One region of the Streptococcus caecimuris genome, then DNA from elsewhere that is predicted to be linked to it. Evidence: predicted binding sites of a transcription regulator. Region 1 holds the regulator's gene; the other holds the start of a gene.
What was found. The regulator CtsR, encoded in region 1, represses protease genes until heat stress. The targets are predictions, from matches to a motif close to TTGGTCAAAAAAGGTCAAANA.
Positions count from the first base shown of each region.

Region 2: a site for CtsR is predicted at 7,353-7,373, ahead of NFR56_RS00775 (ATP-dependent Clp protease proteolytic subunit). Genes of this name have one in related genera too.

Region 1 covers NZ_CALPCT010000028.1:6,512-17,725, forward strand. Annotated here, with positions in the region: gene NFR56_RS09210 (Ig-like domain-containing protein) at 1-4,988, shown strand, start outside; gene NFR56_RS09215 (alpha-L-fucosidase) at 5,092-8,802, shown strand; gene NFR56_RS09220 (CtsR family transcriptional regulator) at 9,020-9,484, shown strand; gene NFR56_RS09225 (ATP-dependent Clp protease ATP-binding subunit) at 9,485-11,214, shown strand, end outside.
Region 2 covers NZ_CALPCT010000001.1:151,799-163,012, forward strand. Annotated here, with positions in the region: gene NFR56_RS00735 (YitT family protein) at 1-100, shown strand, start outside; gene NFR56_RS00740 (CBS domain-containing protein) at 384-1,040, opposite strand; gene NFR56_RS00745 (ABC transporter ATP-binding protein) at 1,490-2,200, opposite strand; gene NFR56_RS00750 (ABC transporter ATP-binding protein) at 2,200-2,964, opposite strand; gene NFR56_RS00755 (branched-chain amino acid ABC transporter permease) at 2,964-3,911, opposite strand; gene NFR56_RS00760 (branched-chain amino acid ABC transporter permease) at 3,915-4,784, opposite strand; gene NFR56_RS00765 (ABC transporter substrate-binding protein) at 4,866-6,023, opposite strand; gene NFR56_RS00770 (DUF2129 domain-containing protein) at 6,132-6,410, opposite strand; gene NFR56_RS00775 (ATP-dependent Clp protease proteolytic subunit) at 6,689-7,279, opposite strand; gene upp (uracil phosphoribosyltransferase) at 7,413-8,042, opposite strand; gene mgtA (magnesium-translocating P-type ATPase) at 8,262-10,922, opposite strand; M-box (ykoK) riboswitch at 11,129-11,214, opposite strand, start outside.

The sequences.
Region 1 (11,214 bases):
CCAAACATCCAAACTGGCTCATTTATGGTTCTGAAACCTCTTCTGCAACGCGGACACGGGGCTCTTACTACCACCCTGAAAGAGAATGGGTCGGCAGCAACCAAGAAGACCGCCATTATGAACAATCAGACTACGGCAATGACCGGGTTGGTTGGGGTCGGACAGCGACCGCCTCTTGGACCTTTGACCGTGATCATGCCGGCTATGCAGGACAATTTATCTGGACTGGTACGGACTATATCGGTGAGCCAACCCCATGGCACAACCAAAATGATACACCTGTGAAAAGTTCTTATTTCGGTATTGTCGATACGGCCGGCCTTCCAAAGAATGATTTTTACCTTTACCAAAGTCAATGGGTATCGGCTGAGAAACATCCAATGGTGCATCTCTTACCACATTGGAACTGGGACAATCCAGAATTAGCCAATCGTGTCATGGATGAAGAAGGACGGATCCCTGTTCGAACCTTCTCCAATGCCCACAGTGTGGAACTGATTGTCAATGGGGAATCACAAGGAGTCAAGACCTTTACCAAGAAGACCACAGCTGATGGCCGGACTTACCAAGAAGGGGCAAATCCGGATGAACTCTATCTAGAGTGGTTGGTCCCTTATGTACCCGGCAAAGTGGAAGCTATTGCGCGCAACGAAGCAGGAGAAGTGATCGCGAAAGATCAAGTCGAAACAGCCGGCAAGCCTGCGAGTGTTCGTTTGTTGAAAGAAGAACACGCGATTGCAGCGGACGGTAAGGATTTGACCTATATTACCTACGAAATCGTCGATGAAGAAGGTCGTGTCGTGCCAACTGCCAATAATTTGGTGCATTTCCATTTGCATGGACAAGGCCAAATTGTCGGTGTCGATAATGGGGAACAAGCCAGCCGTGAACGCTACAAAGCGCAGGAAGATGGCTCATGGCAACGCAAAGCCTTCAATGGCAAAGGGGTTGTGATTGTCAAATCAACTGAGCAGGCGGGAGCCTTTACTCTGTATGCAGACTCAGATCGCTTGCAATCAGACCAAGTCAGCCTCTTTACAGGTAAGAAGGACCAAGCAGAACGCACTGTATTAGGCGTGGAACCTGTTCGACAAAGTGCTTATCTAGGAGAAAAACCAACCTTGCCAAGTAAGGTCAATGTGGTCTATAGTGATGGCAAGGCCCAAGAAGAAGCCGTTGAATGGGATGCGGCAGACTATAGCCGTGCTGGCCAAGTCCGTGTGACAGGTCATGTTCAAGGACGCACGGTCGAAGCTCTGGTCGATGTGATCGGCGTGGAACAAGTCCTTCCAGTCATCAAACAAATCCCACAGGGAGCAGATCTAGCGACGGTGGATAAGGCTGTGCAATTAGTCTTCACCGATGGGACCACTGCCCACTATGAGGTCGATCAATGGACCTTGGAAGCTGGTCAAGAAGATCAGTTGTCCACACCAGGAGCACGCTTGAAAGCGACAGGACTCCTAGGCAATGGGGAAACGGTCCAAGCGACACTAGTGGTTGCAGGAGGAGATGTAGCCAAGGCTAAGAAACCAACGGTTCAGCTAGATGGAGTAGCTCTTCCAAAATTTGGTAGTGGCAACCATACCATTTTCCGTTCCCTCGCTTATGGTCAAGAGCCAGGTCAAGTCACAGCAAGTGCAGAAAATGCTCAAGTGACGGTCCTACAAGCTAATCGCGAAAATGGTTTGAAGGCTCAAATCTTTGTAACTGCTAAGGATACAGGAGCTGTACAGACCTATGTGGTCCAATTCCAAGAAGAAAGTCCACAGATCGAGCGCCTAGAATTGCGTCTGCCAGAAGGGCAAGAACTCAAGGAAGACCAAACGGTACCACTTGAAGTCATTGCCCATTACCAAGATGGTAGCCAGGCAAGTCTCAAAGCAGATCAAATCGATGTAAAAACAAGAGCTGGTAGCCAAGGAAAAGCCGTCGCAACCAATAAAGGTTTGGAATTGCGAGAAGCAGGATTGGTTCATTTAGAAGCTAACTTCCAAGGACAAACAGGGGAAGTCAGCTTTACCATCACGCCAAATCCAGAAGAAAAGACAGTTGTCAAGGTGCGTCCTGTACGGATCAGCACCGATCGAAACGTTTTGCCAGCTCTTCCAGAGACAGTCTTGGTCGAGTATGACAAGGGATTCCCGAAAGAAAAACGTGTGACCTGGGATGCCGTGACAGCAGATCAAGTCAAGTATTATCATAGCTTTACAGTCACCGGTCATGTAGAAGGTGTGGAAAAAGAAGCACAAGCTCAAGTGACGGTTGAAGGCATTATCGCTGTAGAAGAAGTCAGTACCACCACTCCAGTCGGCGAAAAACCAGCTCTTCCAGAAAGCGTGCGGACCTATCACTCTAATGGTAAGACCTATACAGCTAAGGTGGCCTGGGATGCGATCGATCCGCAACTCTTGGCCAAAGAAGGAGAAGTTGTCCTAGCCGGTCGTGTAGAAGGAACGGATCTTCCAACACGTCTTCATATTCGTGTTTCCGCAAACACAGTCAAGGGGGCCAATGTAGCAGAGCAATGGACAGGATCAGTCTTGCCACTCGCTTTTGCAAGTGACTCTAACGATGCGGATCCAGTTGCTAAGGTCAATGATAAGGTCATCTCCTTTACCGATGCTCCAGCTAACCGTTGGACCAACTGGGGCCGTGACAATGCGGAAGATTCTGTTGGTATCTTGTTTGGGGATTCTGGTATCTTGACCAAGCGAGCAGTGGACAACCTCCATGTTGGTTTCCACGAAGACCACGGCGTTGGCGCTCCAAGTGAATATGTGATTGAGTACTATACAGGGGAACAAATCCCAACTGTTCCAAGCAATCCAAATCGTGTTAAAGACGAAACAGACCATCCATTTAACAATCCAGCCAACTGGAAAGAAGTCAGCAACCTAACCGTTGAAGAACCGGTAGCAGCTGGCAAGATGAATCATTTCAGTTTTGATAAAGTCGACACCTATGCCGTTCGGATCCGCATGAAGACACCAGAAGGCAAACGTGGTAGCTCTATTTCAGAGATTCAGGTATTTGCCAATAAGGTTGCGGCAGAAGAAAAGAGCCAGGTGACCATTCGTGTCAACGGTGAGGTTTTACCAGGAGTTAATCCAAGTGTGACCGATTACTACATCGATGCGCGTGATCGGGCTTATCCACAAGTGGAAGCGACAGCTAGCCATCACGGTCTTGCAACGGTTGTGCCAAGCGTCCATGAAGGTGAGCCAATCCGTGTCGTCCATAAAGCGGAAGATGGTACTATCTTACAAGAATACCGCCTCCATCTCACAAGTGATGCAGAAAAACTGAAACAAGCTACCCCAGTAGCAGTAGAAGCAGGCAGACGTTTTGTGAAAGTCGGTCAAGATCTGGTTCTACCATCTACAGTAGGTGTCTACTTCAAAGGGGACACAGGTTATGAACGCAAGGAACTGACGGTGGACTGGCAGGCTATCCCAGCTGATGCACTTTCTCATGAAGGCAGCTTCACGTTAGAAGGAAAGGTCCTCGGTTATGATCTGACAGCTCAGCTGACCGTCCGGGTGTCAGAAAAGACAGGAGAAATCCTCTCTGTGAACCGTGACTACAATGCAGAGGATACCAGAGCATTTGCTAGTGAAACCAACGATCTCGATCCAAATCAAATCGACTATATCGATTACATCAATGATGGTGGCTACAACGAGTACTACCGTTGGACCAACTGGAAGAGAGAGCCGGATCAAACAGAAGCCTTTGCTGGTCTCATCTTCAAGAAAAATGGCCAGGTAACAGAGCGATTGGTCAATAAAGTAGCGGTCGACTTCTTTGCAGATCAGGAAACAGGTCTGCCAACGAAAACGGTTCTTGAACGCTACATTGGTCCAGACTTTGATGTTCCGGATGATTATGGCAATCTGAAGAATCTTCCAGATCATCCATTTAACCAGGCCTCTAACTGGGAAGAAATCCCGTATAGCTTGGATTATGCCTTTGAACCGGGCTATATCTCTAACCTCAGCTTCAACGAAACCAGAACCAAAGCCATCCGTTTAAGAATGGTCCGTGATGAAAATCTAAAAGGAATTGGAATCGTTGAATTGAGCGCCTATGCTCCAACAGAAGAGGCCCAGGCAACAACTGATGTTACGATCCAAGTGAATGGCAAAGACCTAGAAGGTTTTAAACCAGATGTGACAGATTATCATCTAGAGTATGAGGGAGACCGTCCAATCGTTTCAGCACAAGGCAAGAATGGGACAGCCGTTACAGTCGTGGATGCTAAAAGTGGCAATGCTCCGATTCTTGTCAAGGTTGTGTCAGAAGATGGCAAGCTCGAAAAAGTATATCAACTTTCTCTCTCCGCAAAAGCACCTACAGGCTCAGCCATTCCTGAAGAAGGGGTTAAGAATCTGGTTCATACCAAACCAGAGTTGGTGATTGAGCCAGAAGAGATGGACTTTGAACGCTTAGAACGTCCAAATGCGGATCTTCCAAAAGGTGAGAAACGTGTGGTTCAAGAAGGTCAAAAAGGCCGCAAATTGCGCTTGGTGGAAGTTTCTCAAGAAAATGGTGTGGAAAGCCGGAAGGAACTAGATGCCTTTGTAGAACTAGATCCAGTGGCAGAGATCACAGAGGTGGGCACGAAAGAGGTACTTCCAGACACTCCACAACCAGAGCCACAGCCACAGCCGCAACCGCAGCCAGAACCACAACCGCTTCCGAACCCAGAGCGCCCTCATGGCTCAGAAGGACCAGTAGCTATCGCAACTCCTCAAGCATCTCTTGAGGTCAAAGCGGTGCGCCAGGAAGGGATAGATGCAGCAGGGAAGGAAGTCGAGAAAGAAACTCAAACACCAGCAGTTTCAGCTGCTCCAGTTTCCGAAGGTAGATTACCAAATACAGGAACGGAAGAAAGCGTCGCAAGCCTCGTTGCTGGAATCCTAGCGGCAGGCCTTGCCAGTGCTGTGCTGGACGATCAGAAAAAAAGAGCCAAAAAGGCCAAGTAAAACAGCTAGAGAAACTAGCAAAAAACGGTGAAAAGTTCACAGGTAAAGGAAGGAGGATGGGGAGGCCCCACCCTCTTTACCTGGTGACATAAAGGAATAGAATATGGGAAAAAGATTAGTTGATCAGAGAAATCGATTTGGCATTCGTAAACTCTCAGTAGGTGTCTGCTCGGTAGTCGTAGCGACTTGTTTTTTAGGAACTACTACCAGTTACGCAGAGGAACAAGCTGAGAATAATGAACCGCGTGAAGAACGGGTTGAAACAAGCAATGCAGGAGATCAAGGAAAGGAGGAGAAAACTGTGAACGAGCACCAAGAAGAATCAGAACAGCCCTCAGCAGCTACTAGTGAGAAAGAAAATCGCACAGTCAGTCAAGGGACAGAAGCAAGCCAACCAGCCACTTCTCTAAACGAGGAGACTGAGATTGCGGATTACGGACCACTTCCAAGCAAGGCTCAGATGCAATACCACCGCGAAGAACTAGCAGCTTTCATCCACTTTGGGATGAATACCTACTACGATCGTGAGTGGGGAGATGGGCAAGAAGATCCTTATTATTTCTATCCAGAGCATCTGGATACCGATCAGTGGATCAAAACCCTGAAAGATGCTGGCTTTAAACGGACGATCATGGTCGTCAAGCACCACGATGGCTTTCTCTTGTACCCTTCCAAATACACCGACCATACCATTGCCAAAAGTGGTTGGAAGGAGGGAAAAGGTGATGTCCTAGCCGAGGTTTCTGCTTCTGCCAGCAAGTATGATATGGACATGGGAGTCTATCTCTCTCCTTGGGATGCCCACAGCCCGCTCTACCATGTGGATACAGAGGACCAATACAATGAATACTATCTCAACCAGCTTAAGGAAATCCTTGAAGATCCAAAATATGGGAACAAGGGTAAGTTCGTAGAAGTCTGGATGGATGGAGCGCGTGGCGATGGGGCTCAAAAAGTCACCTATACCTTTGACAAGTGGTTTGAAGCCATTCGCAAGGCCCAAGGGGATATTGCCATCTTCTCAGCTGAGCCGACCAATGTTCGTTGGATTGGAAATGAAAAGGGGATTGCTGGAGATCCGGTTTGGCAAAAGGTCAATCCAGATAAGATCCGCAACAATCCATCCAACAGCTACCTCAATCACGGGGATCCGGAAGGGAAGCAATACTCAGTGGGAGAAGCCGATGTTTCTATTCGCTCCGGCTGGTTCTACCATGACAATCAAGAGCCTAAGTCCTTGCGCGAATTGATGGACATTTACTTCAAATCGGTCGGCCGTGGCACTCCGCTTCTGCTTAATATTCCACCCAATCAAGACGGAAAATTTGCGGAGGCCGATGTGGCCCGTTTGAAAGAATTCCGCCAGACCTTGGACCAACTCTACAGTGTGAACTATGCGGCAGGAGCTTTGGTAGAAGCTGACTCGACACGGCGCAATCCTCTCTACAAGGCCAGCCATTTGACAGATGGCGATGAAAAGACCAGTTGGGCACCTGCAGATGATGCCAAAACCGGCTCTTTTGTCCTTGATCTTGGAAAAGAGCAACACTTTGATGTGGTAGAGCTCAAAGAAACCATCGAGAAAGGCCAACGGATTTCTGGTTTCACCATTGATGTGGCAGTGAATGGGCAATGGGTTCCTTATGGGGCTGGCTCAACCGTAGGGTATCGCCGTTTGATCAAAGGGCAACCAGTTGATAGTCGCTATATCCGGGTGTCCATCACTGATACCCAAGCCACTCCAATCTTGAACGGTGTCTCTGTCTATAAGACACCAGCCAGCATTGAAGAAACCGATGGCTATCCGCTTGGTTTGACTTATCATTCTGACCGGACAGCTGAGCGGGCCAATGGCCAATGGAATGAAGAGGGAGAAGGTGTTCGAGGCACCTCTATGTGGACTAAGGAAAAGGGAGCTTCGGTGACCTATCAATTTGAAGGCACCAAGGCCTATGTCGTCGCAACCGTCGACCCTGGTCATGGGGAAATGGATGTCTATGTCGATGGCCAAAAGCTAGCGACGGTCAATACCCAAAGTCCAAGCCGCAAACGCAGCCAAAAGGTCTATGAAACACCGGACTTGGCAGCAGGATCTCATACCTTGACCTTAGTCAATAGCAAGGGAGATGCGATCGCAACGGAAGGGATTTATGCTCTCAATAACCAAGAAAAGGGGCTCTTTGAATTTGCTCAGCCAACCCTAGCTGTTAAGAAAGGCGACCCAGCGCAAATCGTCGTCAAGAGAAAAGGTGGCTCTAAAGGAAGTGCCAGTCTGAAATTAATCACAGAACCAGGAACAGGGGTTCATGGCAAGGTCTATAAAGATACCAACGTCACCCTTGAGTTCGCAGATGGCGAGACAGAAAAAACAGTCCAAGTTCCAACCCTTGATTTTGCGGGAAAAGCAACCGACGTCTATGACTTTAAGGTCAAATTGCTCCATCCGGATCAAGGAAGCTTGGTCGGCTTTATTCCAGAACTGACAGTCCAAGTGATGAATGAAGACCAGTTGCCAGAAAATCGCAAAGAAGTGGATGACCAAGATCCGAAACTGCATTACAGTGAGGGTTGGCACCATGAGACGGACAACAAAGACTTTTCAAATGGCACAGAATCTTGGTCGAGCTTTAACCAAGTGACCGATGAGGAAGGCAAGAAACACATTGAAGTGACCATTACCTTTAAGGGCACCGGCGTGGAGGTCCGAGGAGTGGTCGATCCAAGTCATGGTCTCTACAGCGTCACCCTAGATGGAAAAGAAATGGCCTTCGAAGAAGGTCGTGGCCATGATTATGAGATCGACGGCGATCATTATTTCAGTGGCTATGGAGACCAACGCAAGCTCGACCAGAGTTTGGTCAATCTACAAGGTCTAGCAAAAGGCTACCACCAGCTACGCTTGCACTTAGATCCAGCCCTCAATGATCCTCAGTCATCTCGAGCCATCCAGGTAGACCGATTTATCCTCTCAGGGAAAGATAGTCAGTTGCTCAGTCAAGAAGAGCTGCAACAGATCATCAGAGAAGGAGTAGAAAAGATCAAGGCTACTTCTCTGGATCGCTTGAAAGCAGACCTCAAACCGACGGTTCAAGGACAATTGACGGACTTGACTCAGTTGTTGGATCAAGAGCGCCCAGATTTGGTTGCTGCAGCTAATCAAGTGGAAGCCCTTGAAACCATCTTAGAAGATACTCACAATTATGAACCCCTGACGCAGACACGACCAGAAGAAGGTGTTCGGGATTTGATTCTTGAAAAACCAGAACTTCTCATCGAAGCGGAGGAGATTCCATTTGAGAGTCAAACACGTGAGAACAAGGACTTGGCCAAAGGCGAAAGCCGAATCCTTCAAGCAGGGAAGGTGGGACGCCGCTTGAAATTGATCGAGGTTCGACAAGAAGAAGGCAAAGAAATTCGGACAGAAGTCGATGTCTTTGTCGAAGTGGATGCCCAGGACCAGATTACGGAAGTCGGGACGAAGGAAGCGGAAGCAAGTCCGTTGATAGCTGATATGCCGACTCCAACAACACCTGTAACTCCAAGTAAGGAGCAACCAGAAGTTGCGACTCTTTCTCAAGCAGAAGACAAAAGAGAAAAAGAAAGACCAGTTTTCTTCCAACCGAAAACCCCAGAAGCAGTTTCTGTTTTGACTTCAGACCATTCGGAAAAAGAAGTTGTTGAAAGTCCTTCTCTACCATCGGAAGGAAAACTACCTCAAACCGGTACAAAAGAAGGTGGTTTCTTTGCTTGGTTAGGCCTTCTTGGTCTAGGTTTCTTGGGCGGAGGCGCCAAATTCGCTCGTCGCAAAGAGTAGTTCATTCTTTGCATAAGAGGTTAGTTCTCGCTAGCCTCTTTTGCTTTGTATTCTTAAGAGATTCCTGTTTCCATAGAGTCTTTGCTTTATTTACAGCCGTAAAAATTGTATAATAGTCAAATAAGGTCAATGATGAGAAGGAACACTCGAAGGCCATTTTTTATGGGCCAAAGAGCAGAGCATCCATCTAGAAAAAAACAAGTCAGAAAGGAGCATCATGGCAAATAAGAACACATCTGATAGCATTGAAGCTTATATCAAGGCCTTGCTGGCTCAAGCTGGCATGGCAGAGCTCAAAAGAAGTGAGTTAGCCGATGTCTTTCAGGTCGTACCCAGTCAGATTAACTATGTCATTAAGACTCGTTTTACCGAGAGCAGAGGCTATATTGTAGAGAGCAAGCGCGGTGGCGGGGGCTATATCCGCATTGGCAAGGTCCAGTTTTCAGATCACCATCAGATGCTCCAAGACTTGGCAGCCAATATTGGAGAGACCATCAGCCAGCAGGTCTTCAATGATATCCTCCAGATGCTCTATGAAGAAAAATTATTGACACAACGTGAGGCTCAGCTGTTGCTTGCGATGACTTCCGATGAGGTCCTAGGTCGAGATGCCCTCATCCTACGAGCAAGTATGCTGAAAAAAATCATTCAACAAGTAGATAGAAAAGGAAATACCGACTAGATGAACTATTCAACAGCACTGTTAGAAAGTATAGAAGCGGCCCAAATACTAGCAGGCCACTATCAGGGGCATACCTTAGATACTTGGCATCTCCTGACGGCTATGGCCAATAATCCCTATAGCGTAGCAGGTTCTGTACTGAACGATTATCCTATGCAGATCGATGAGTTTCAGGATGCAGCGGAGCATATTACAGGCCAAGCTTTTCAAAGCGACAATCGGTATGAAATCTTCCCATTTTCTTATCGGATGGAAGTGATTATGAAACACGCAAGAGAGATTGCCCAGGTCCTTCATGCCAAGACCTTGGGAACAGAGCATGTGCTCCTCTCTCTTCTAGCAGACCGTGGGACCTTGGCGAGCCAAGTTATGGAGTTTGCCGGCTTTGCCTTTACAGAGCAAGACAAGGGAGTTCCTATTGCCTCCCTTCGCAAGAATTTAGAAGACAAGGCAGGCTGGGACAAGAATGATATCAAAGCCATTCGGAGTCTCTATCGGGCCCAAAACCCTAACCGCCAAACCATGGGAAATATGATGGGCATGCCCCCGAGCACCAGTGGAGGTCTTGAAGATTATACCCGTGATTTGACAGAAATGGCGCGTGCAGGCCAGCTTGAGCCTGTGATCGGCCGGGATGCAGAGATTTCACGCATGATCCAAATCCTCAGCCGCAAGACGAAGAACAATCCTGTATTGGTGGGAGAAGCAGGGGTCGGAAAAACCGCTCTTGCATTAGGTCTGGCCCAGCGGGTCGCTAGTGGCAATGTTCCAGCTGAAATCGCGCAAATGCGTGTCTTAGAATTGGATCTCATGAATGTCGTTGCAGGGACGCGCTTCCGTGGGGACTTCGAAGAGCGGATGAACAATATCATCCAGGACATCGAAGAAGACGGTCACGTGATTCTCTTTATCGATGAACTGCATACTATTATGGGGTCAGGATCCGGTATTGATTCGACCTTAGACGCAGCCAATATTCTAAAACCAGCCCTGGCACGGGGAACCTTGCGTACAGTTGGAGCAACGACTCAAGATGAGTACCAAAAGCATATCGAAAAAGATGCAGCCCTTTCTCGGCGTTTTGCGAAAGTCACCATTGAAGAGCCAAGTGTTGCAGATAGCATCCAAATTCTCCAAGGCTTGAAAGAAACCTACCAGGACCACCATCATGTGACCATTACCGATGAAGCGATCGAAACAGCTGTCAAATATGCCCACCGCTATTTGACCAGCCGTCAATTGCCAGATTCAGCCATTGATCTCTTGGATGAAGCGGCAGCTACCGTACAAAACCGCGATTCCAACGGTCACGTAAAAGAAGAGTTGACCGCCTTGGATCGGGCCTTGATGGATGGAAAGTGGAAGAAAGCAGCCCAACTCCTAGAAGTAGAGGCTGCTCCCGTTGTCTACAAAAAAGAAGTCACTGACCAAGATGTCTTGGTGACTTTGAGCCAATTATCTGGTATTCCAACTCAAAAACTGACTCAAACCGATGCCAAGAAGTACCTCAACTTAGAAACAGAATTGCACAAGCGCGTGATTGGTCAAGACCAAGCCGTTTCGAGTATCAGTCGGGCTATTCGACGCAATCAATCAGGTATCCGTAGCAACAAGCGTCCGATCGGTTCTTTCATGTTCCTAGGACCTACCGGTGTCGGAAAAACAGAGCTAGCCAAAGCTTTGGCGGAAGTTCTGTTTGATGATGAATCGGCCCTCATCCGTTTTGATAT
Region 2 (11,214 bases), on a different contig from region 1:
TCAGATTGATCCATTCGCCTTTATCACCATTTCTGAAGCCCATGAAATTCTCGGCGAAGGCTTTACTTTAGATAAAGAAAAACAACCCATTAATCGTTAATAGAAATAAGGCTAGATTTTCATCTAGCTTTTTTTCTATTTACGATTTTCCTTAGGTGAGTACGGACGTCAGCGAACTTTCACAAAGTTCCATGACTAATTTTTGAGCCTAATGTCTCAAAAATTCCGAGAGCATGAAACAAGTATGTTTCATGCTCTTTTCTCACGGCGGAAAATCTTAGAATACACGTCATGATTAATAAAATCATAATTATTTTTATAGAATTTATTAGGTTACCTTATACAAAAATCAGGCTACATTGTCATCCAGCCTGATTTTTCTATTAAATTGCTTTTGCGGTTGTTCGAGTGATTTCATCAACTTTCAAACCGTTGGCTTCAAATTTACTACGGATTCCTTCTAGATCTGTCACCCCATCAATTTGGACTTCGATAACCACACGATCGTCTTTTGTTGGGATATTGACTGTATTGGCGATGTTATACCCTTCTTCTACAATCAAGTGAATGATTTGTTCTAGAACGCCAACCTTATCTTCTGTCACAAAGCGAACACGAACTCCTTCTTCTCCATAACCGGATACTTCAAGGAAAGCACGGAAAATATCACGGTCTGTGATGACACCGGATACTTGGTCATTGTCCACGACTGGAAGAATTCCCACCTTGTTCTTATACATGAGGTAGGTCGCATCTTCTAAGCTCGCAAATTTAGAGACGTTAATGACATCGCGAAGCATGACATCTTTGACCTTGGTCTTGTTCAACAGATAGTTCATCTCGAAAATAGACAAGCTTGTTGCTTTAGATGGACTTGCTTCTGCAATCGTACCTTCTGTCACCAAACCAACCAATTTATCATTTTCAATGACTGGCAAACGGTGCAAACCTTGTTCGCGCATCAAATCTGCCGCGTGGGCAATTGTAGTATCTGGACTAATGTAAACCACTTTACGTGTCATAAAATCTTTAACAGCCATAACAAGTTCTCCTATGCTTTTATTAGTTTTATTATACTTGATTTCAAGAATGATTTCAAACGCTTTCAGCAGTTTTCTCTTGTTTTCAAAATTTAGAAAAATCAAACAAGAGAGATGAAAAAAGAAAGGTCTTCAGGACCTTTCTTTCGAACATATTCAAACTGTTTTTCCTATAAAATGAGATTAATGTTTCTTCATAATAGAAATTATGCTTTTTTTTTTGAATCATTTGGGAGTATATTGAAACTTTCCGCCGTGAGAAAAGTGCTAGAAACATTATTGTTTCTAGCACTCGGGAGTTTTGAAACCTTAGTTTCAAAACTAAGTCATGGAACTTCGTAGAAGTTCGCTGACGTCCGCACTCACCTAAGGAAAGTTTCTAAATTATCTTTGTCATCAATCCGAAGAAAGGTTTAGCTAACTTTTCCTTTCAAAAAACTTTAGAAATCTTATCCACCAAGGTAGGCCTTGCGGACTTCTTCTGAGGCTAAGAGTTCTTTTCCTGTTCCAGTAAGAACGACTTTCCCTGTTTCCAAAACATAACCGCGGTCTGCGATGGCAAGAGCCTTGTTGGCATTTTGCTCGATCAAGAGAACAGTTGTCCCTTGTTTTTGGATATCTTGGATGATATCAAAAATTTCTTGGATAAAGATTGGGGCCAATCCCATAGAAGGTTCATCCAGAAGCAAGAGTTTTGGCGTTGACATAAGTGCACGACCCATTGCAAGCATTTGTTGTTCCCCACCAGATAGGGTTGCTGCATCTTGGTTCTTCCGTTCTTCCAAACGTGGGAAACGAGAAAAGACTTTCTTCAAGTTAGCTTGATTTTCTTCTCGATCTTTTTTCAAGAAAGCTCCCATCTCCAAGTTTTCCATAACGGTCAAACCTGGAAAGACGTGGCGGCCTTCTGGAACTTGAGAGAGTCCTGCTGCTACAATCTTTTGAGCCGGAACCTTTTGAATCTCCTGACCCAAAAATTCGATTTTCCCAGCACTTGGACGCACCAAACCTGAAATGGTACGAAGAATAGATGTTTTCCCAGCACCGTTAGCACCGATAAGAGAAACAACTTCCCCTTCGTTTACCTCGAAACTGACATCACGGACAGCCTGGATCATGCCATAGTGTACAGAAAGATTTTCAACTTTTAACATAGACATTAGGCTTCACCTCCTAGATAGGCTTCGATTACGCGTTTGTTGGTCTTGATTTCATCTGGCGTACCATGGGCAATCAAGCGACCATATTCCAATACATAAATCCGTTCTGTTACTTCCATGACCAAGCTCATATCGTGCTCGATCAACATGATCGTAATATTGAATTCTTTTTGAATGCGACGGATCAATTGGGTCAATTCTGCTGTTTCTTGAGGGTTCATCCCTGCAGCAGGTTCATCCAAGAAGAGGATTTTTGGCTCTGTAGCAAGGGCACGAACGATCTCCAAGTGACGTTGTTGTCCGTAAGCTAAGTTTTTGGCCAAGGTATCTGCTTCTTTTTCCAAACCAAAAATCGCTAACAATTCAAGAGCTTTCGCTTTCAAAGCTTCTTCATTCTTGTAATAGCTTGGCAAGCGGAAAAGACTCGCAAAGACATGTGGTTTATGGTGATTAGCAAAGGCAATCAAGACATTGTCCAAAACGCTCAAATCTTTAAAGAGACGAATATTTTGGAAAGTACGTCCCAGACCACCTGCAGCGATTTTATAGGGTGCTTTACCATTTAGCAACTGACCATCTAAGGTAATGGTCCCTTCACTTGGTTCATATACCCCTGTTAGGAGGTTGAAGAGGGTTGTTTTCCCGGCACCGTTGGGTCCGATCAAACCAACCAATTCCCCTTCATTAAGTTCCATGGTCACATCCCCAACGGCTGTCAAACCACCAAAGTTTTTTGTTAAATTTTTTACTTCAAGAAGTGCCATTAGTTAGCCTCCTTTTTTGAGAGTAGTTTTTTCAAGCTGAATTCCCATGTTCCAAGAAGACCACCTGGACGGAAGATCATCACGAGAATCAAAGCCAATGAGTAAATGATCATACGGACACTTGAGAAGTCTTGAAGCACCATGTTCAAGATACCTAAGACGATGGCTGCTACAACTGTTCCTGACATTGATCCTAAACCACCAAACACGACAATGATCAAGACATTAATGGTATTGGTGAAAGAGTAATCTTTCGGAACAACAGAGCCGATAAATCCGGCTTGGAGAGATCCAGCAATCGCCGCTGTGATCGCACCAAATACAAAGGCGATGACTTTGACCTTGGTCGTATTGATCCCAACAGATTCTGCCGCGATTTCGTCTTCACGAACAGAAAGGGTAGAGCGTCCAATTGGACTGCGTAAGAAGTTAATCGTAAAGATCGTTGTAATCACAACAAAGAGGTAAACCAATTGCCAAGTTGTAAAGGCTGGCAAACCAAGGATCCCAGCAGCCCCATTGGTGAGAGTACCACCATTAACGATCAAGATCCGGATGATTTCAGAAACCCCAAGTGTCGCAATCGCGAGGTAGTCCCCTTTCAAACGAAGGGTTGGAACCCCAACGATCAAGGCAACGACACCAGCAATCAAAGCACCTAAAACCATCGCGCCAAAGAAAGCCCCATAGGTTGGTGATTTGGAACCGAGAATAGCTGCAGAGTAGGCACCAATCGCCATAAATCCGGCATGGCCGAGTGAGAATTGACCTGAGAAACCAACGATGAGGTTCAAGCCAACTGCAAGGATAATATTAATTCCGATTTGTTCTAAAATTTGGATATAGAAGAGGTTGAGCACACCCGCTGCAACCAAGACTTGGATCAAGGCAAAACCTGCGACCAAAAGACCAAGCCAGACTAAATTCACTTTTAAATTTTGTTTCATGGCTTACACCTTCTCTTTCACATTTTTACCGAGGATACCTGCTGGACGGATGAGCAAGATTACAATCAAGATGGCATACACAATGGCATCACGGAAGTCTGAAAGACCGATCGCTGTAGCGAAGGTTTCCAACAAACCGATAACAAATCCACCTAGGGCAGCACCTGGAATGATTCCGATTCCTCCAAGAACCGCTGCGACAAAGGCTTTGATCCCTGGTGTCATCCCCATCAAAGGCTCGATCGAGTTGTAATACAAACCAATCAAGACACCACCAGCACCTGCCAAGGCTGATCCCAAAGCAAAGGTAAAGCTGATCGTACGGTTTACGTTAATCCCCATCAATTGAGCAGCATCACTATCGACAGATACAGCCCGCATGGCTTTCCCCATCTTTGTCTTTTGAATAATAAATTGAAGAGCGACCATCAAGAAAACAGACACTCCCAAGATCATCAACTGAATATTGGAGATTGAAATAGGACCGAAGTTGTAACGAACTGTTTTAATCACTTGCGGGAAGGAACGGGTATTGGCCCCTACGAAGAAGACCATCCCATATTCAAGCAAGAAGGAAACCCCGATGGCTGTGATCAAGGCTGCAATCCGAGTCGAATGACGAAGCGGACGATAAGCCAGGTATTCAATTACAACCCCTAAAATAGCTGTCCCAACCATGGCTAGGAGCAAGGCTACAAAGAAGTTCACTTTCCACGAGTTCAATAAGAAATATCCCATAAAGGCACCTACCATGTAGATATCCCCATGGGCAAAGTTGATCAATTTGATAATTCCATACACCATGGTATAACCAAGGGCCAAGAGTGCATAGACACTTCCCAAGATTAGACCGTTCACTAATTGCTGGAGCATTTGAACCATCCTTTCTAACAATAAAGAGCGAGGCCAGGAATTTTCATTCTCCCAGCCTCTTGTACAAACAACAAATGATAATTATGGTTTAACAGACTCAACAGATTTGACTTTACCATCTTTCAAGCCAATCATAAGAGCTGATTTAACCGGGTTGTGGTTCTTGTCAATTGACATTGTACCAGTCACACCTTCCAAGTCTTTCAACTTCGCAAGGTTATCTTTCAATTCGACAGAGTTCTTAGCACCTTTAGATGCTTCGGCAACCATGTAAACTGAATCATAAGCCAAAGCTGCGAACATTGAAGGTTCTTCATTGTATTTCGCTTTGTATGCTTCTACGAATTTCTTGGCTTTATCAGTCATTTCACCTTCAGTAGAGAATCCAGCTACGTAGTAGATGTCTGTAGCTGCAGCAGGTGTTGCTTGTTCAACGAATTTAGCATCGCTAAATCCATCTCCACCAACGATTGGTTGTTTGATTCCCATACCACGCGCTTGGTTTACGATCTTACCAGTTTCTGTGTAGTAACCTGGAAGAACAATCGCATCGAAGTCTTTATCTTTGATTTTTGTAAGGGCAGCTTGGAAGTCTGTATCCTTAGATTGGAATGTTTCTGTTGCTACGATTTCACCTTTGTAAGATTTCTTGAAGGCTTCAGCAATCCCTTTAGCATAGTCAGATGAGTTATCGTAGTAAAGAACGACTTTCTTCGCTTTCAAGTTATCAGTTGTGTACTTAGCAATGATTTTTCCTTGGAAGCTATCGATGAAGGTTGCACGGAAGAGGTAATCTTGACCTTTTGTCAAATCATCTTGAGTAGCTGATGGTGTTACCAATGGTACACCTGCTTTACCAGCATTGGCAACCGCTGCTGCAGTAGCCCCTGAAGTTGCAGGTCCTACAAGAGCGTTCACTTTTGATTGAGTGACAAGGTTTGTAGTGACTGTAGCTGCTTCAGCTGTTTCAGATTTGTTATCTTTATCTGTGACAACGATCTTCTTACCGTCAGCTCCACCCTTAGCGTTGATTTCATCAACGGCCAATTGAGCACCTTTTTGTTCAGCACTACCGTAGGCTGCTACTTCACCAGTTTTTTCAAAGTTAAAACCGACTTTTAGTTCCTTGCCGATTTCGTTACCAGTTGTGTTTGAACCTGAAGTAGAAACTTCACCACAAGCAGCAAGAAGAGCGACACTTGCAATGGTTAAAAATGAAAGAGCAAATTTTTTCTTCATTTGTAATGATCTCCTTAAATGAATCTTAAAATAAATACATTAAGAATATACCGAATTATCTGACAATTGTCAATAAAAAAAACGCAATCCATCAAATGATTGCGTTTTCTAACCTTCTGTGACCACAGATGGGGCCTCCAATCGTTGCAAACTCCCCACAAAATCTGTATCTAAATCTTTGAGATGGCAAGGCAAGACCTTTTTGACATAACGTTCTTTCTTTAAGTCTTCCATGACTTGATCGGCCTTGTCACTGTCCACATACAATTGGACATAACGGCATTTCTTAGAATGGTACAAGACATCTCCGACAGATTGTAATTTTTTCCCATCTCGATTGTAATACAATTTAACAATTAAGCCTGTTCTTTCTTGTTTCTCAAACATGGTCAATCCCTTTCTCGTTCTGTTACTAGTATATCAAATTTCAAGAAAAAGAACTACTCTTTTATGAGAGCAAAAAAAGAGAGTGGGACAGAAATCGGTCATTCGTTAGAATTCGATTTCGTCGTCCCACCTCCGCACAGTTGAGTAGGGCTGTAAAAGCTGATGAAATCAGCGTAGTAGAGCCCACTCAACCACTGCGTTTTGCTCGACAATCCAAAAATAATTGAGAGGCTAGGACTTTTGTCCCAGCCTCTTGACGGACCTTCCCATAGGATGGTTTAGTCCAATTTATTATTGGCCATGATTTCATCAATAAAGCCATATTCAAGCGTTTCTTGTGCACTCATCCAATTATCTCGCTCCGCATCAGCATGCACTTTTTCAATGGATTGACCTGAATTTTCCGCAAGGATTTTTTCCAAGTTATTCCGTGTTTTGAGCAAGTGTTCTGCTGCAATCGCCATATCGGTTTGTTGGGTACCACCACCAGTACCACCCATTGGTTGGTGAATCATATACTCAGCGTTTGGCAACATGAAGCGTTTGCCCTTCGCACCGCTTGAAGCGATGATAGTTCCCATAGAAGCGGCCATCCCCATGACAATAGTTTGGACATCTGACTTGATAAAGTTCATGGTATCTACGATGGCAAGACCTGCAGAGACAGAGCCTCCTGGTGTATTGATATACATATAGATATCTTTTGTATTATCTTGGGCATCCAAGAAGAGCAATTGAGCGATAATGGAGTTAGCCATTTGGTCCTCAACTGGTCCTGTTACCATGATAATTCGATCTTTCAACAGACGGGAATAAATATCGTAAGAACGTTCTCCACGACTGGTTTGTTCAATAACTACTGGAATCATCTATTCTTCTCCTTTAGTATCCATTCATTCTAACGATTCGTGAGGTTCAAAGTATATGTGCTATTATAAACCAATGGTCAAAAAAGGTCAAATCTTAAGCACCTTTCGGACTTATCTTATAATGAATGGTTTCTTATTTGGTACCGAATAAACGGTCACCTGCATCTCCAAGACCAGGAACAATGTAGCCATGTTCATTCAAATGATCATCGAGGGCTGCTGTAAAGATATCAACATCTGGGTGAGCTTCTTGAAGAGCTTTTACCCCTTCTGGCGCTGATACTAGACAGACAAATTTGATATGGCTAGCGCCACGTTTTTTCAAGGAATCAATAGCTAGAATAGCGGATCCACCCGTAGCAAGCATTGGGTCTACTACAAAGATACGACGTTGATCAATATCTTCTGGCAATTTCACCAAGTATTCAACTGGTTTCAAGGTTTCTTCATCACGGTACATCCCGATATGGCCAACCTTAGCAGCTGGTACCAAACTCAAGAGACCATCAACCATCCCAATCCCTGCACGAAGAATTGGGACAATAGCCAACTTCTTCCCTGCGATTTGTTTTTGAACGGTTTTGGTAATAGGAGTTTCAATTTCAACATCCTCAAGAGGCAATTCACGCAACACTTCGTAGCCCATCAACATAGCAATCTCATCTACCAATTCACGAAAGGCCTTCGTAGAGGTATCTGTACGACGAAGAATAGACAATTTGTGTTGAATCAGTGGATGTGTAATAACTTCTAATTTTCCCATTTTGAGATCCTTCTTTCTAAGCTGTTATTATTCAAAAAAGAGCTATGATAAAAGTGGAGTCAAGCTCTACTCTTTCTTTCAGTCCCTCTTTGATACTCACAGCACATGGAAATCTTCATTTCCAACTTTACATTCTTCTTATTATACCAAATTTTACAAAAAAAAGAGAGCCCTTACACTTAATTTTTTAAGTTCGGACTCACTCTTTCTATCAATCAATTACAACCATTCTTTGTATTTCTTAATATAGATACGTTTGACAACCGTCACACTCAGCATATAAAGGACGATAATAGCAAACAATAGAACAAAGTACAATCCATTTAGTTGGCTCAACTTCAAGATAGAAGCCAAAGGACTATATGGAAGGGAGGTTACAAAGAAGGCTGCTGCTAGGGTCGTCACCACGACTGAGAAGGCTGGACGACTTTGGATAAATGGAAGTTTTGGTGAACGCAACATATGAATAACCATGGTTTGAGACCACATAGATTCAATAAACCATCCAGTTTGGAACACCATGATAAAGGCTGCTGCATCTGCTGCTCCATGGTTGTAGCCATGACCTAAAATCATTGGGACAACAAGGAAGTAAAGAAGCATGTAGGTAATAATATCAAATACGGATGAAATTGGACCGATCCAGGCCATGAAGCGCATAATAGAATTGGCTTCCCAGATACGAGGTTTCTTGAGGAATTCCTTGTCGACATTGTCAAAAGGAAGGGCGATACAAGAAAGATCATAGATGAGATTGAGCACAATCAAATGAACGGGCGCCATGGGAAGGAAAGGTAAAAAGATGCTGGCAAAGAGAAGAGAAAAGATATTCCCGAAGTTAGAAGAAACCGTCATCTTGATGTACTTAGTCATATTGGCATAGACCTTGCGGCCTTCAACCAAACCTTTTTCAAGGACCATCAAGTCCTTATCAAGAAGGATGACATCTGCCGTTTCTTTGGCAATATCAACAGCAGTATCCACAGAGATCCCAACGTCTGACACCTTCATGGATGGAGCATCGTTAATCCCATCTCCCATGTACCCCACCTTGTGGCCATTTTTCTTAAGGCTAAGAATGATCCGCGCTTTTTGATCGGGCGATAATTTGGCAAAGACTGTTGTTGTTTCCACAACTTGCGCTAACTCTTGGTCTGTCATCGTATCGATTTCGCTTCCCAAAAGAATCCGCTCGACATCTAGTCCTACTTTTTCACAGACAGCTTGGGTGACCTTTTCATTGTCGCCAGTTAAGATCTTAGTGGTAACCCCATATTCTGCAAGAGCTTTGATCGCTGGAGCTGCAGAAGGTTTTGGTGGATCAAGAAAGGCCAGGTAACCGGTTAGGATCATGTCTCCTTCATCTTCAACACTAAAGATTTCATTTTCGTCCAAGTCGGTTTTGTAGCTGACGCCCAAAACACGAAGACCTTGTTCATTTAATTGAGCGACCTCAGCGAGGACTTCTTGACGGACCTCGTCTGTTAATCGTTTGATATCACCCTTGTATTCAACATAAGTCGATACAGAGAGCATTTCTTCCAAGGCCCCCTTGGTCACCATGCTAACCACACCATCTTCATCTTTGACAATGACACTCATGCGACGACGTTCAAAATCAAAGGGCAATTCATCTATCTTATGGAAGGTTTGATCTAGATCGCGGACGATTTCATGTTTCTTGGCTTCTTTATGGGTTCGATTGATAATCGCCCGGTCCATCAAATTTTTTAGCCCGGTTTGGAAATAGGAATTCAAGTAAGCCCGGCGAAGGACTGATAGATCCAAATCGCCATGGATATCAAGCGGATACTCCAAAACGATTTCATCTTGGGTCAAGGTTCCTGTCTTATCTGTACACAAAATATCAATAGCCCCGAGGTCTTGAATGGCATTGAGTTTTTTGATAACGACTTTTTCCTTGGCCATGATGATGGATCCCTTAGCAAGACTCGCTGTAATAATCATCGGCAGCATTTCAGGAGTCAAACCAACCCCAACGCTGAGGGCAAAGACACCCGCTTCTAACCAGTCACCGTCTGTGAGGCCATTGATCACAAAGACGACGGGCACCATCACTAACATGAGCCGAATCAAGAGCCAAGAGATGGTATTCATTTCTCTCTCAAATGAGGTTGGTTCGTCATAGGTGTTGATGGTTTGCTCAATAGCGCCCATCATGGTTTCATCCCCCACGACCAAGACCAAGGCTGTCGCCCGCCCTGAGATGACATTGGTCCCCATAAAGGCCAAGCTTTCACTCTCCAAGAGACTATCTAAATTTTGACTGTCGGCTTTTCTGAGACAAACCTTTTCAACAGCATCACTTTCCCCTGTGAGGCCAGATTGTTGGACAAAGAAGTCACGGGAATCAATCAAGACCACATCTGCTGGAATCATATCGCCGGCACTCAGTTTGATCACATCTCCTACGACGATTTCATCGATCGGAATTTCTTGTTCTGATCCATCACGCAGAACGGTCGCTGTATTGACAATCATACGTGATAAGTTGCTAGCTGCTTTGTCGCTCCGCAATTCTTGAATGAAGCGGATACCACCAGAGATCAAGACCAAGGTCACAATGATGATGGAGGTCGTTGGATCCTGTTCACCTGGTTTTGCTAGCCAGACATTGGTGATGAAGGAAACCAGCGCAATGACCAACAAAATCACCGTAAAAGGATTAATAATCGATTCATAGATCTTTTTGATCATGGAATCTTCTTGACCTTTTGTGATGACATTTTCGCCATAAATATCGCGGTTTTCTTCTACTTGATCGTCAACTAAACCAAGGGCACTGGTTTTGTAGTCGGCAAAGGTGCTTTCAAGTGGTTCTTGAAGAGCAGCAATGAGTCTTTCTTTATTTGTTTGCATTGGTATCTCCTTTTCAATCAGGAGCCAATCACTTTTGGAGTCCCTACGACACAAATCAGCGATTGGCTGGTTCGGTGCGGTTCGGGATGATCGTCAATTTGTATCATAGCTCTCTCCTTTCTCTTTTCTTGGTAAGGCATAAAAAAGAGTCCTACCCTCGATCGGTAGGACTCATGAAACTCGTCATTAATTTTTCAATCAAAACTCTCAAAAAACTGACCGTCCAAGCTTTAGCTCCGCAAGGCAATGAAATGAGCTTAGTCTTGACCTTTGCGATCAGGACTGTTAACCA